3 regions of the Cytobacillus oceanisediminis genome follow, and region 2 is predicted to be linked to each of the others. Evidence: riboswitches for the same ligand, from Rfam matches in the RefSeq annotation. Region 2 holds a riboswitch; each other region holds the start of a gene.
What was found. A riboswitch is a leader RNA that binds a small molecule or an ion and turns the genes downstream of it on or off. The one in region 2 is predicted to bind thiamine pyrophosphate.
Positions count from the first base shown of each region.

Region 1 (4,187 bases), 1.2 Mb from region 2:
TGGAGAAAAACAGAAGGAGAGGTGCATGATCATGTCAGCTAAAGTGGATACTTCCTTGCCCCTTGAATATCAAACTGAGCAGGACCGGATGAATATTCTTGGCTTCTGGGTTTTCCTTGGCGCTGAAATCGTTCTATTTGCCACTCTGTTCGGAGTATATGGAGTATTATATGAACGCTATGCAGGGGGACCTACACATAAAGATATTTTTGTGATCAAGGATGTCATGATTCAGACAGTCCTCCTTTTGACAAGCAGCTTTACAATGGGCATCGCCATTTTTGAAATGCGCCGCCATAACCTGAAGGGGCTAATTACCTGGCTGGTGATTACCCTTGCTCTTGGCGCAGGATTCCTATTCATGGAGATTAATGAGTTTATCCATTATGCCCATGAAGGCGCAACGATGCAGACAAGTGCGTTCCTGTCCAGCTTATTTGTCTTGCTGGGAACACACGGAGCTCACGTAACATTGGGAATTGGCTGGGCAACTATGGTCATCATCCAGCTTTTAAAAAGAGGCCTTACCCCAACTACTGCAAGAAAAACGTTTATTATCGGCCTTTATTGGCACTTCCTTGATGTAGTCTGGATCTTTATTTTCACATTCGTGTATCTGAAAGGACTGGTGGCTTAAATGGAACATCATCAATCAAAAAGCTTCCCGATAAGCCATGTCATTGGATTTGTAGTTTCCCTTGTGCTGACATTTGCAGCAGCAGGTATTGCCCTAAAAACGAACCTCTCTTTTAAAGTGATCATGTGGATTATCGGCTCACTGGCTGTCATTCAGGCTGGCATGCAGCTGTTCATGTTCATGCACTTAAGAGAAGGCGAAGACGGCAAGACGAACTTAGTAAATATGATTTATGCCGTATTTATGGTTATCGTTATTGTAGTGGGTTCTATTTGGGTTCTGACTTCTGGGCACGCTGCTCATTAATATCAAAAAACCGGTCTCCTATTTGGAGGCCGGTTTTATTTGTATTGTCTGATTCCTTTGCTTCCCTGTGTCATTTCCTCCATTACGTTGATAAAAAAGCCAAAACCAAATATCAGCATGGAAGAAACCATAATGCTTAAGCCGATTGATAAAACATATTGCCCTGTGAGACCGCTTACAAAAAAGCTTGAAATAAAGACAATTAATCCTAAAAGTATACCGGCTGCTGTAATATTCCTAAAAAAGTGAAGCACCTTTTGCTGTTTTAATGTCATGTTTTCATCCCCTTTTATTTAATATTCTAACTATGTTCACAAATTTGTCAAACTTTTTGTCACAAATCTGTCAAATTTAAATTGAAAAAGAAAAAAAGCCTTGCAAGATGCAAAGCAATTTTCTACTGATATAGTTTTTTAATGTTCTCCAAATCTTTCTTTAAACTGCATATTTCCTGCCTGGTCAGCATTAACGGCATTTGATCGTACAGTGTAATAATTTGTCCTCCCTCATCCTCCTCATGGAGGGATAAATAGTTATACAAATTTTCACATTGATTTTTGTTGAGGATCGACTGGGTGGTGAAGCTTTTAACTTTTTGAATCTCAAAGGCACTGGTTTCTGCATCAAAGACACCTGTAATGATGTTACCCTGCAATGTGTTTGACAAACAATCACTCCCCTTTTTGAGTAATATACCCATTTTTCAGGAGCAATTTCCTAAAATATGAAAAAACCTCTTTGAAATATATTCAAAGAGGCTGATCTTAATTAGGAAGCATGTTTTTGCGATTGAACAATTTCATCCGATTTTCTCATGATTAATCTAGGTGCCGAAGAAATGATTAATGCTGTTAAAATGGAACAAAGAATTGCAGCACCAAGCATTGTTGCGCCATTTGCCATGAAGGAGAATAATACAGGCGACATCCCTTCTGGCGCATAGCTTCCGAAGAAAAATACACCTGCTATGAAATGCCAGAAATACCGGGCAAGGCTTCCGGCAAACACAGCTAAAACTATCCAGCCCAATGCCTTGTTCTTGTTTCCCCTGCGCAGCTGATATTGAATTGGGCGGAAAAACAAACCGGCAAAACCAATACAGGCAAATGCCACAAAGTACTCAATAAATGCCTGAAGCGGAGTAGCAATCCAAGCATCTCCCATGGCAATCTGCAAAATTCCCCATAAGAGGCCTGCGATGAAGCTTACCTTAAAACCCCACCTGAAAGCCAAAATAAAGATCGGAATCATCGCGGCAGAAATGGAAATAGACGGTGACAGCTTGATTGATGGCAGAAAATCCAGAATGATGGCAAATGCTGCAAAAAATGAAGCTTCAATCATCGCGGTTAAGCTTAATTTTTTCATAAAAAAATCCCCCTTTAATCGTTGACGATACCCCAAGGGAGAACATGCAGGCAGAAAATCTCCTTCCGCCTTTTATTCCACATTCCTGCGCTAGCATTATCTAACAGGTTCAAAGGGTCAGAACAGCGAACTGTTCACTCTCAGCAAAATGCTCCCCTTGTGGCACGTTATTGAATTATCCGATTTTAGTATATATGAAATGAAACATTGTGAAAAGGATTCTTTGAAAAAACTTTTTAACTTATATGCCAGGTTTTCCCCCTGCTTGTCACATTTTTTTCACATATTGATGCCATCTGTTAGCTGTTGTAGCACACTTTCTTATAAACTATATTATTTTTCCATAATTTACAACGTTTAAAAAGAGTAAAACCCTGTTATTAACAATATTATTTCCTTATAATGTAGGTATGTTCAATGAGGAGGGAAATAGTTGAAATCACGTCTTAAGAAGCCTTCGACGATTGTTTCTATTGCATTTGTGATCACGGTGATTTTGGCGGCGGTTATTTGGACCGTACAAGCAGGAAAAAAGGATGTGACAGTTCCGTTTTCTTCTGTGGAAAAAATTATTGCCTCCCAGGATGGAAAGACTGTTGCAGTACAGGAATTTAAAAATGGGAAACTGCTGATCACAGCCCCTGATGGCGAGTACATCTCCCATGTGCCTCCCAACAGTGAGATGGTTGATAAATTAGTAGAAACCTATAATATACAATATACGTTCGCAACCACAGGACCTTATACCCCTTGGATTCTGGGCGGTGTAGTCCTTTTGTTCATAGCCATTGGCATTTACCTGTTTAAGTCAGGAAAAGGCGGAATGGGTGCTACAAATACAATGAAGCAAAGTGTTTCTAAACCAAAGCCCCTTCCTTCCATTTCACTTGAAGATGTTGGAGGAATTCAGGAAGAAATGAAAGAGGAAATCATGCAGACTCTTTCAATATTAAAAGAACCTGAGCGCTCTCTGAAAATGGGCATTAAGCCGCCGAAGGGAATTCTATTATACGGGCCTCCTGGAACGGGGAAAACATTGCTGGCTCAGGCAATCGCTAAAGAACTTGGAGCAACATTTTTCTCAACCAGCGGTTCCGGTTTTAATGAATTGTTCGTTGGTGTGGGAGCATCCCGAGTAAGAAACCTTTTCCAAAATGCCAGAAAGCATGCTCCTGCCGTCGTCTTCATTGACGAAGTAGATGCACTGGCAGGCCGAAGAAAGCAGCATGGCGGAGAAGAAAGCGAAAAAACATTAACTGAACTTCTAGTCCAGCTGGACGGCGGACATTCCAATGATGGAATCCTATTTATTGCCGCCACAAACCGGAAGGATATGCTCGATGAAGCCTTCCTCCGTCCCGGACGGATTGACTTCTCCTTCAATGTCCCTCTTCCTGATACAAAGGGCCGAAGAGAGATTATCAATATTCACACAAAAAATAGATTGCTTGCTGAGGATGTCATGACAACACTTGGCGATTTAGCAGAAAGCACTTCTGGATTCTCGGGAGCAGATCTTCATTCCCTTTTTGAAACGGCAAGCCGCAGAGCTGTCCGTAACGGCCAGGAAATTATCTCAAAGGAAGATTTGGATTATGCGCTTGACCGGACCATTCTGGGAACAACCACCCGGGCTTTACAGGATCACGGCACGAAGCAGCGCGTTGCCATACATGAAGCTGGCCATGCATTAGTGGCTGCTTTAACAAAACCCGGATCCGTCCGAAAAGCAACCATCATTCCGCGTGGCGAAGCACTTGGGTATGTAGCTCCTATACAAAAAGAACTTCACTTATCGACTTCAAGTGAATTGATTGACCAGGTTGCCATGATACTAGCAGGCGGTGTATCAGAGCGTATGATTCTTGGCGAGCAT
Region 1 is NZ_CP065511.1:2,746,407-2,750,593, forward strand. Features, by position in the region: gene qoxB (cytochrome aa3 quinol oxidase subunit I) at 1-42, shown strand, start outside; gene qoxC (cytochrome aa3 quinol oxidase subunit III) at 32-637, shown strand; gene qoxD (cytochrome aa3 quinol oxidase subunit IV) at 638-943, shown strand; gene IRB79_RS13915 (hypothetical protein) at 979-1,218, opposite strand; gene IRB79_RS13920 (hypothetical protein) at 1,341-1,610, opposite strand; gene thiT (energy-coupled thiamine transporter ThiT) at 1,712-2,311, opposite strand; TPP riboswitch at 2,377-2,479, opposite strand; gene IRB79_RS13930 (AAA family ATPase) at 2,745-4,187, shown strand, end outside.
Region 1: linked by a shared signal. The riboswitch ahead of thiT (energy-coupled thiamine transporter ThiT) and the one ahead of IRB79_RS07880 (YkoF family thiamine/hydroxymethylpyrimidine-binding protein) in region 2 are both predicted to bind thiamine pyrophosphate.

Region 2 (4,187 bases):
TCTTACTGCGCTTGGCAGCCATATACCCTCAAGCAGAAGTTCTTCTGCATACTTATTAAAGCAGTCTGCCGTGCTTCCATTAAATATAATTTCGCCATCCCGGTTTAGCACCACGCAGCGGTCGGTCAAATCAACCCAATCATCCAGCTTGTGCTCAATTATTAGAAGGGAAAAGGATTGCTCCTCTTTAAGCTGTTTGATGATGCGGGTAAGTTCATAGCCTGAAGCCGGGTCAAGATTTGCTGTCGGTTCATCCAAAATAAGGATATCCGGTTTTAATGACAATACACATGCAAGGGCAAGTTTTTGTTTTTGTCCCCCCGAAAGGGTGTGGATTAAGGCGTTTTTAAATGGCAGAAGATGAACAAGTTCGAGTGCTTCATCAATCTTGCTCTCAATTTCTTCAGGAGGTGTTTTCATATTCTCAAGGCCGAATGCCAGCTCCTCTTCAACTGTTGTCATGCAAAACTGGCTTTCAGGATCCTGAAACACAATGCCGATGTGCTGATTAATTTCACCGTGCCGGAATTCCTCCAGCATCTTTCCCTTGAAAGAAATGGTGCCATCCAGTTCGCCATCAACGGCTTCCGGATACAATTTATTTAAGCAGAAAGCAAGCGTGCTTTTTCCGCAGCCGCTGGGGCCCAATAATAGAACAGCTTCCCCAGGATAAAGGCAGAAATTCACATTCTTAAAAACAGGATTCTTCACATCTTCATGCCGGAAGGACAGCTGTTCTGTTATTAATAAAGGCTGGTTATGCTGTAATGCCATTTTTGGATTTTTCCCTTCTCAGCTCTTTTCCGATAGGAAAGCTGTTTAATGCCCCAGTTTTAGCAAGACTCTCACTCAGCCATTTCCCTAGCAATCCAGCAAGCAAAGCTCCGCTAATCAGTCTCACAAAAAACATGGCAGTTACATAACCCGGTGAGAGGGCAGCATAGCCGGAAATGAAATAGCCCCAAATAAAGCTTGTAACAGAAGAGCCCATGCCGGCAGCAATTAAAACCCATGTACGGTAATTGTTCCATTTTGTGGCCGCAAAAACAGCTTCTGCTCCAATCCCCTGAATCATACCTGAAAGAATCAGGCGAGGGCCTACTGCATTGCCAATCATGACTTCAATGGCTGCAGCGATGGTTTCCGATAAAAAGGCTGCACCGGGTTTTCTGATTATATACGCTGCGATGATCGAAACAATAAACCAAATGCCAAAAATCAGATCATAGCCAATTAAGCCGAACATCCCATATAGCACGTTGCCAAATTGCATGAACACCAGGTACACAACTGCAAACACAACTGCGAGAACAGACAGGACAATGACCTCACGAAGCTTCCATTTTTCGAGCATATTACATAGCCCCCTTCTTGGAAGGACTGTTCGCAGACATATTCACCGTCATGACAATATGAGTAGAATCGCTTTTTTTACAGCTTTCGAAAGCATCTTCCAGCGTTTTAAAAACAGCGTGTGCATCTCCATCTAATCTTGAAGCATAATGGACACCTTCAGTAAATGTTCCCTGATCCTTTGCGAGCTCGACTTGGTCCATAATGACGTTCATATATGCAGGAATCCCCATCGGATAAAGTGCGAACTGTACAGCGACTTCCTGGTTGATTCCTGCTGATTTTTCTTCATTCGCCCGTTCCTCATTTTCAGCAAGATAAGCATCGCCGGCAGTATCCCCAGGGCATCCATTTGAAAAAGTGCCATTAAATACTACATGGTCACCATGCTTAACAGCTTCAAGATAAATAGCTTTGACCACATCAAAAACATGAATGGACCTGCCTCTCACACAAGTGCTTACATCATCTGTTTCCATCCATACCTTGCTTGTATCCACTTCTTTTAGAGCAGATAAAATAACATCCACAAACCTGTCAGTCATTGGATAAATTGAAAACCTGCAACCTGTAATCTCACTTGTTCCGCATAAGAAATTTTCCTGCATTTTGCCATCCTCCTATTTTAAATAAAAATAAAAAACTGCATTCCCATAAGGAAATGCAGTTGAATGATATCAATACACTAGAAATGATAGCCGTTCACCTGCACTTCCCCACGCTGGTATTATCCAGATCGGGTGATAAGAGTCAGAACGGATTGTTCTTCTCAGCCATTAAAGCTCCCCTAGTGCAAAATAAGATATGCAGTTTTTATTGACTCCATCTTAATACGGAGCATACAAATTGTAAATGAATAATTTATAATTCTTTAAATCAAATGATCTATGAAAACAGATAAACGCCGTCACTAAGCAGATATGCTATGAAAATATTTTTACATTGTCCATGTCATGTTCTATTCCAATCCTTCCCTTCATAAAAGTGTAATAGGACAATTTTACACCGAGAATAGGGGGCAAATTGGATGATATACAGAATGCTTGCTTTAAATATTGACGGAACACTGCTCCAATCAAATGGAAGACTTCATAAATCAACAAAAGAAGCGATTGAATATGTGCAGCAAAAAGGAATTTATGTAACACTTGTCACATCCAGAAGTTTTCCATCTGCGAAAAAAGCGGCCAAAGCATTGAAAATCAATTCTTTGCTGGTCACACACAGGGGGGCTTATATTGCAGCTTCTCAGGAAAAGCCGATATATGTAAAAAGGATACAGGAAGATGAAACGTTTGAAATCGTGCGCCTGCTTGAAGGCTTTACCTGTCAAATCAGGCTGGTGCACGAAAAATATTCCCTTGCCAACAAAACCAAGCTAAATACCAATATGCTTGCTAAAACGGTTTTTACAACCGGGGATCCCATTTTTTACTCGCAGCAATTTGTGGATTCATTAAGTGACACCATTTTAGATGAGCCGGTCACACCGCCAAAAATCGAAGTGTATTTTGAAGATAAAGAAGACCTTGAGGATGCTAAGGCAGCCATTAGGGGCATGTTTGAAAATGTAGAAGTCATTAAGTTGAGTGATCTGCGAATGGATATCGTTCCTTCCGGAGTTTCAAAGCTAAATGGTTTGCTTTATTTATGTGAACATCTCGGAATTTCCCGAAACCAAATGGTCGTTATAGGCGACTCGGCAGATGACCTGGAAATGATTGAAGCCGCCGGTCTCGGTGTGGCTATGGGCAATGCCCCTGCAGAAGTAAAAAAAGCAGCCGACTGGCTGACCCGATCCAATGACCAGAACGGCGTAAGCTACATGGTTAAAGAACATTTCCGGAAGCAGCATCCAATCGATTTCCTGAAGAAAATGAATCTATTAAAATAAAATCAATGAAAGAGAGTTCGATTAGGTAATCGGCTCTTTTTTTGCTTTGTGAAATTGCCAAAGGAGAAAGAAAAAAGAACCATGAATAATATAAACAATCCATTAGGAATCATTCCCCTTATATTGACCTTGTTTCCCCATTTCTGTACACTAAAAGAAGTTTGTCAACATGAAAAATAGACACTTTGCAGCTGCCTTAAGAAAACAAAGACATCGGCAGATTTAATATATTTTCTAAAAAAGGTGATCGATTTGAATATTTCAATTTTAGGTATACAGGATGAACGGTTCCATCGGCCGCTCCGGCTGATCGGGAACCTCTTTTTTGAAGAATGTGCGGTGACGCTGGGTGAGAATGCTGCAGCTGATCTGACAATTAATTTTCAGCTTGAACATGGAAAACACATTAAAGCCATTGCAGAGCTTACTGATAAAGATGGCAAGAACCTTTCAGCCAATTTTGAGAAGGAATTCGTTCCGGCTGAGTCAGAAAAAGAGAATTTCAAACAAATAAAAAATGCAGTATCCCATGTATATCTGACTGTTTTGCAGGATTGGACAGGCATTATTCAAAAGTGGGGAATTCTGACTGGGGTACGTCCCACAAAATTGCTTCACCGTGCCATCCAGCATCAGACACCTCTCCATGAAGCCCATCAGCAGCTGAAGGAAGAGTATTTGATTACAGATGAAAAAATCCAGCTTATGCAGAATATCGTAGACAGGCAGCTTGCTGTCGTACCGGATCTTTATGACTTAAAAAATGAAGTCAGCATATATATTGGCATTCCATTCTGCCCGACAAAATGCGCATATTGCACTTTTCCTGCATATGCGATTAATGGCAGGCAGGGTTCTGTAAACTCATTCCTTGGCGGCCTGCATTACGAAATGCGCAAAATTGGCGAGTGGCTGAAAGAAAATGATGTAAAAATTACTA
Region 2 is NZ_CP065511.1:1,508,615-1,512,801, forward strand. Features, by position in the region: gene IRB79_RS07870 (ABC transporter ATP-binding protein) at 1-774, opposite strand, end outside; gene IRB79_RS07875 (ECF transporter S component) at 758-1,354, opposite strand; gene IRB79_RS07880 (YkoF family thiamine/hydroxymethylpyrimidine-binding protein) at 1,356-1,961, opposite strand; TPP riboswitch at 2,050-2,152, opposite strand; gene IRB79_RS07885 (Cof-type HAD-IIB family hydrolase) at 2,381-3,247, shown strand; gene IRB79_RS07890 (coproporphyrinogen III oxidase) at 3,500-4,187, shown strand, end outside.

Region 3 (4,187 bases), 830 kb from region 2:
CGTTATAAATCAGGCAGTCTGTATGGTTGAGGGTGCGCCCTCTTTTCACAAGGTAAGCATTAGCGATAAGAAATTCACCTGTCGCCCCCTTTAGGAAAGTGACCTTTAAATCAGCCGTCACCACGGATTGCATCTGGTTTTCATCCGGCTCGAATATATTCCCCATCGCTACATCCGCAAGAGTGGAAATAATGCCTCCATGAACCAGCCCCGCGCTGTTAATAAAGAGCGGCTGGATTGGCAAAGTGACTTTCATATTGCTTTCACTGACTCTTTCGTAATGGAATTTCAGAAATTCATCAAAAGGCTGTTTAATTAGCATTTTGTACACTCCAATTTCATTAAGGTTAAAATGTTTATTCCCGATTTTTTGTGAAATCCCTGCCTATCGCGGCTAATTTGTATAGGAAAGGCTGCATTATTGCGAATTTATGATTTTATTACATGGTTTCATAAAATCTAAAAAAGTGTTATTATTTTCAATAAATTCAAAAAAAGGCAGGGCTGAATATGGCAAAAGTAGAGAATATTAGTTTCGCAGAAAACTTTCCTATTTCATTTAAGGAACTGGAAGAAGAAGCAGAGAAAGTGATGGGAGCTGGCGGATTTGGCTATGTCCAATCAGGAGCCGGAGGAGAAGAAACGCTGAAAAAGAATATTGAATCCTTTGCAAAATACTCAATTGTACCGAGAATGCTGAGAGGTGTTTCAGTGCCGGATATAAGTGTGAATTTATTTGGAAAAACGTATCCTTATCCAGTTTTCCTGGCACCTATTGGAATGCAGCGCCTTGAACACAGTGAGGGAGAGCTTGCATCTGCACGGGCAGCAGCTTCGTTTGGAATACCTTTTATCCAGAGCACGGTATCCAGTTATTCCATTGAAGAAATCTCTAATGCAACAGGCGCGAGCCCAAAATGGTTCCAATTATATTGGTCCAATTATGAAGATGCTGCGTTCAGTATGGTGCGCCGAGCGCAGGAATCAGGATATGAAGCCATTGTGTTAACAGTTGATACAGTGATGATGGGATGGAGGGAAGCGGATCTAAGAAACAATTTTTCCCCGTTAAAGCTTGGCTATGGAAAAGCAAATTATGAGAGCGATTCTGTCTTTATGGCCTCTCTCCATGACGATGATGTAGTTCAGGGAATCCTTGATAATATCCATCATCCAACATTGAGCTGGGAGCATATTGCAAGGTTAAAAGAGAAAACAAGTCTGCCGATACTATTAAAGGGTATTCTCCATCCGGAAGATGCCAGGCAGGCCGTTGAAAAAGGGATAGACGGAATCATAGTATCTAATCATGGCGGCAGGCAGCTTGATGGGGTAATTGCGGCGATTGATGCGCTGGGACCGATCGTGAAGGAAGTCAAAGGACGAATTCCAGTATTGTTTGACAGTGGCATTCGCCGCGGTTCAGATGTTGTCAAAGCTCTGGCATTAGGAGCCGACGCAGTTTGCCTAGGACGGCCGTATGTGTACGGTTTGGCCATTGGCGGGCAGGCTGGGGTTGAAAAAGTGCTTGCCAACTTTATTGAAGAAACGAAAGTGTCGCTGTCTCTGGCAGGGGTGGGGAGCCTAAAAGAGCTGGCAGGTCTGCAGCTAATTCGATAGTTTTTCATCTTTTTAAAAAAAGCCTGGTCAGTTGACAGTTCAGACTGTGTTTACTAATATACCTATAGGGGTACATGATTAATATGCCGACATTAAAGGAGATGCAGTCATGTTCGATTACACAGTTGAAACCGAAAAATCGATTGAAGAAGCAATATCCTCACTTGAGGGAAGTCTGAAGGAAGAAAAGTTCGGAGTTTTATGGCAGTTTAACGTTCAGGAGAAGCTGCAGGAAAAAGGATTGGAATATAACGAGGCCTTCCATGTTTTAGAGGTATGTAATCCAAATGAAGCACATCGCGTTTTAACACAGAATAAAATGGCCGGCTACTTCCTGCCTTGTAAAATTGTTGTGTATGAAGATGAAGGCAAAACAAAAATTGGCATGCCCAAGCCGACAAGCATGATTGAACTAATCAAAAACGAATCTGTTCAAAGCTTCGCAGCAGAAATTGAAGAGCGCTTAATCGATTGCATCAAGAAAAGTATTTAAGCAAAAAGATTGATGACAGTGCCGGAATAGTTTGTTATGCTTGAGATAGCTTATCAAACTAAATATCTATTCAACTACTAGGGGTGCCCCGAATGTGCGGGCTGAGAGGAAAGCGCGTTATAGCTTTCTGACTCTTATGGACCTGATCTGGTTAATGCCAGCGGAGGGAAGTAGGATTTGACTATATGTCGATTCATATACTAAACCAAGCCAGGTCCTTATGGGAATCTGGCTTTTTTGTATACATACTTCTCATCCTGATAAGCAATCAGGCGCCCCTTTAGAAAGGAGGTTTAGATGAACAGAACCCGATTGTTAACTACGATGGCTTTATTTGTGGCAATTGGGACACTGGGATCCCATTTGATCTGGTTTCCGGCAGGTGTAGCCAAGGCCTATCCGGTCCAGCATGCGGTAAATGTATTGGCAGCGGTGACGCTTGGACCCCTGCCTGCAGCAGCCGTGGCTTTTATGATTGGCCTGCTTCGTAATTTGCTTGGATTCGGGACGCTGCTTGCGTTTCCAGGCGGCATGATGGGTGCGTTTTTGGCAGGTGTGCTTTATTTGAAGTTCGGCCGGAAAATATGGGCTGCTGTTGGTGAGGTGGTAGGTACCGGCATAATCGGTGCATTGTTTGCAGTCCCATACGCAAAGGTTCTCATGGGGAGCGCAGCTGGCGCATTCTTCTTTGTACCGCCATTCCTGGTCAGCAGCATTGCCGGTGCGGCCATAGGCTGGATGGTTTTGGCGAAGGTTAAAGAGAAGAATTTGGTTCAGAATATGTGATGATTTTGGGCTGGCGAAGCTAGTTGAGTAAGCAGATAAGCGGAGTGCAGCATAGCAATCTGACTTTATGAGCGATTTTCAAGAGTTATGGGCGAAATCCAAAAATTTATGAGCGATTTTCAAGAGTTATGGGCGAAATCCAAAAATTTATGAGCGATTTTCAAGAGTTATGGACGAAATCCAAAATTTATGAGTGAAAAACGACAAGTTAGACAATCGGTAAAAAAATTAAAAAATGTTAGAAAACTGCTAGGGGCGCTACGGCTGAGATAAGGAGCTTTTCCTTTGTCCCTTGGAACCTGATCTGGATAATGCCAGCGCAGGGAAGCGGTGAGGACCTCGTTATATATCCTCATGCTTTTTCCCCGGCAGCTTCTGAATTTAATAAGGAGGCTATTTTTTATGACTTTTTCAGAGATTCTGCGCAAGGAAAATGAAGATTTGTTTCAGCTGATATTTGAACATCCATTTGTTCAGGGTATCGGGAGAGGGGATGTGCCGAAAGAGGCGCTGGCCCATTACATTAAAGCGGACTTTGAGTATTTGAATGCGTTCATGCATATTTATGGGATTGCCATTTCAAAGTCAGCAGAGCGTAAGGATATTGCTTATTTTAATCAGCAAATAGAATTTGTATTGAACAGCGAAGTACATCCCCACCATAATTTTTGCCAGCAGATTGGCGTGGATTACGAAGCATTGCAGGGTTATCCGCTCCCGCCAACAGCTGATCATTATGTTAAGCATATGATGTATCATGCCCACACAGGCGGCATGGGTGAAATCCTTTCTGCATTATTGCCTTGTCCATGGACTTATTGGGAGATTGGGCTTGAGCTCATGAAGCAATATGAGCCTGATGAGAACCATCCGTTTTATCCATGGATCTCTTTTTATGCAAATTTAAGGGTCGAGGCTGTGACCATGAATATGAGAAACCGTTTGGATGAGCTTGCTGATGCGGCATCACCGGAAGAAAGGCAGCGAATGAAGGACGCTTTCCGAAAAAGCTGCCAGCTGGAGCTTGGCTTCTGGGAGATGGCTTATACCTGCGAAGAGTGGCCGGCGGGCAATCCGGCAGCAGTAAGATAAGAAAAGCGCAAGCGCCTCGCTCAAAAAGGAACGCAGACTAAGAACGCCACGTCCTGTGGCAACGTCTGCATGACCCACATCCTCCCAAAAGCTGTCGCTTTTGGTCGTGCGATGTTTTTATACTTTCTTATTTAATAAGAAAAACGCCTGCATCTGCTTTATGGCAGCGCAGGCGTTTTTTCAAAATCCCATCTGT
Region 3 is NZ_CP065511.1:674,957-679,143, forward strand. Features, by position in the region: gene IRB79_RS03435 (PaaI family thioesterase) at 1-322, opposite strand, end outside; gene IRB79_RS03440 (alpha-hydroxy-acid oxidizing protein) at 511-1,620, shown strand; gene IRB79_RS03445 (DUF302 domain-containing protein) at 1,730-2,113, shown strand; TPP riboswitch at 2,183-2,299, shown strand; gene thiW (energy coupling factor transporter S component ThiW) at 2,411-2,899, shown strand; TPP riboswitch at 3,141-3,242, shown strand; gene tenA (thiaminase II) at 3,302-3,991, shown strand; gene IRB79_RS03460 (DUF1287 domain-containing protein) at 4,150-4,187, opposite strand, start outside.
Region 3: linked by a shared signal. The riboswitch ahead of thiW (energy coupling factor transporter S component ThiW) and the one ahead of IRB79_RS07880 (YkoF family thiamine/hydroxymethylpyrimidine-binding protein) in region 2 are both predicted to bind thiamine pyrophosphate.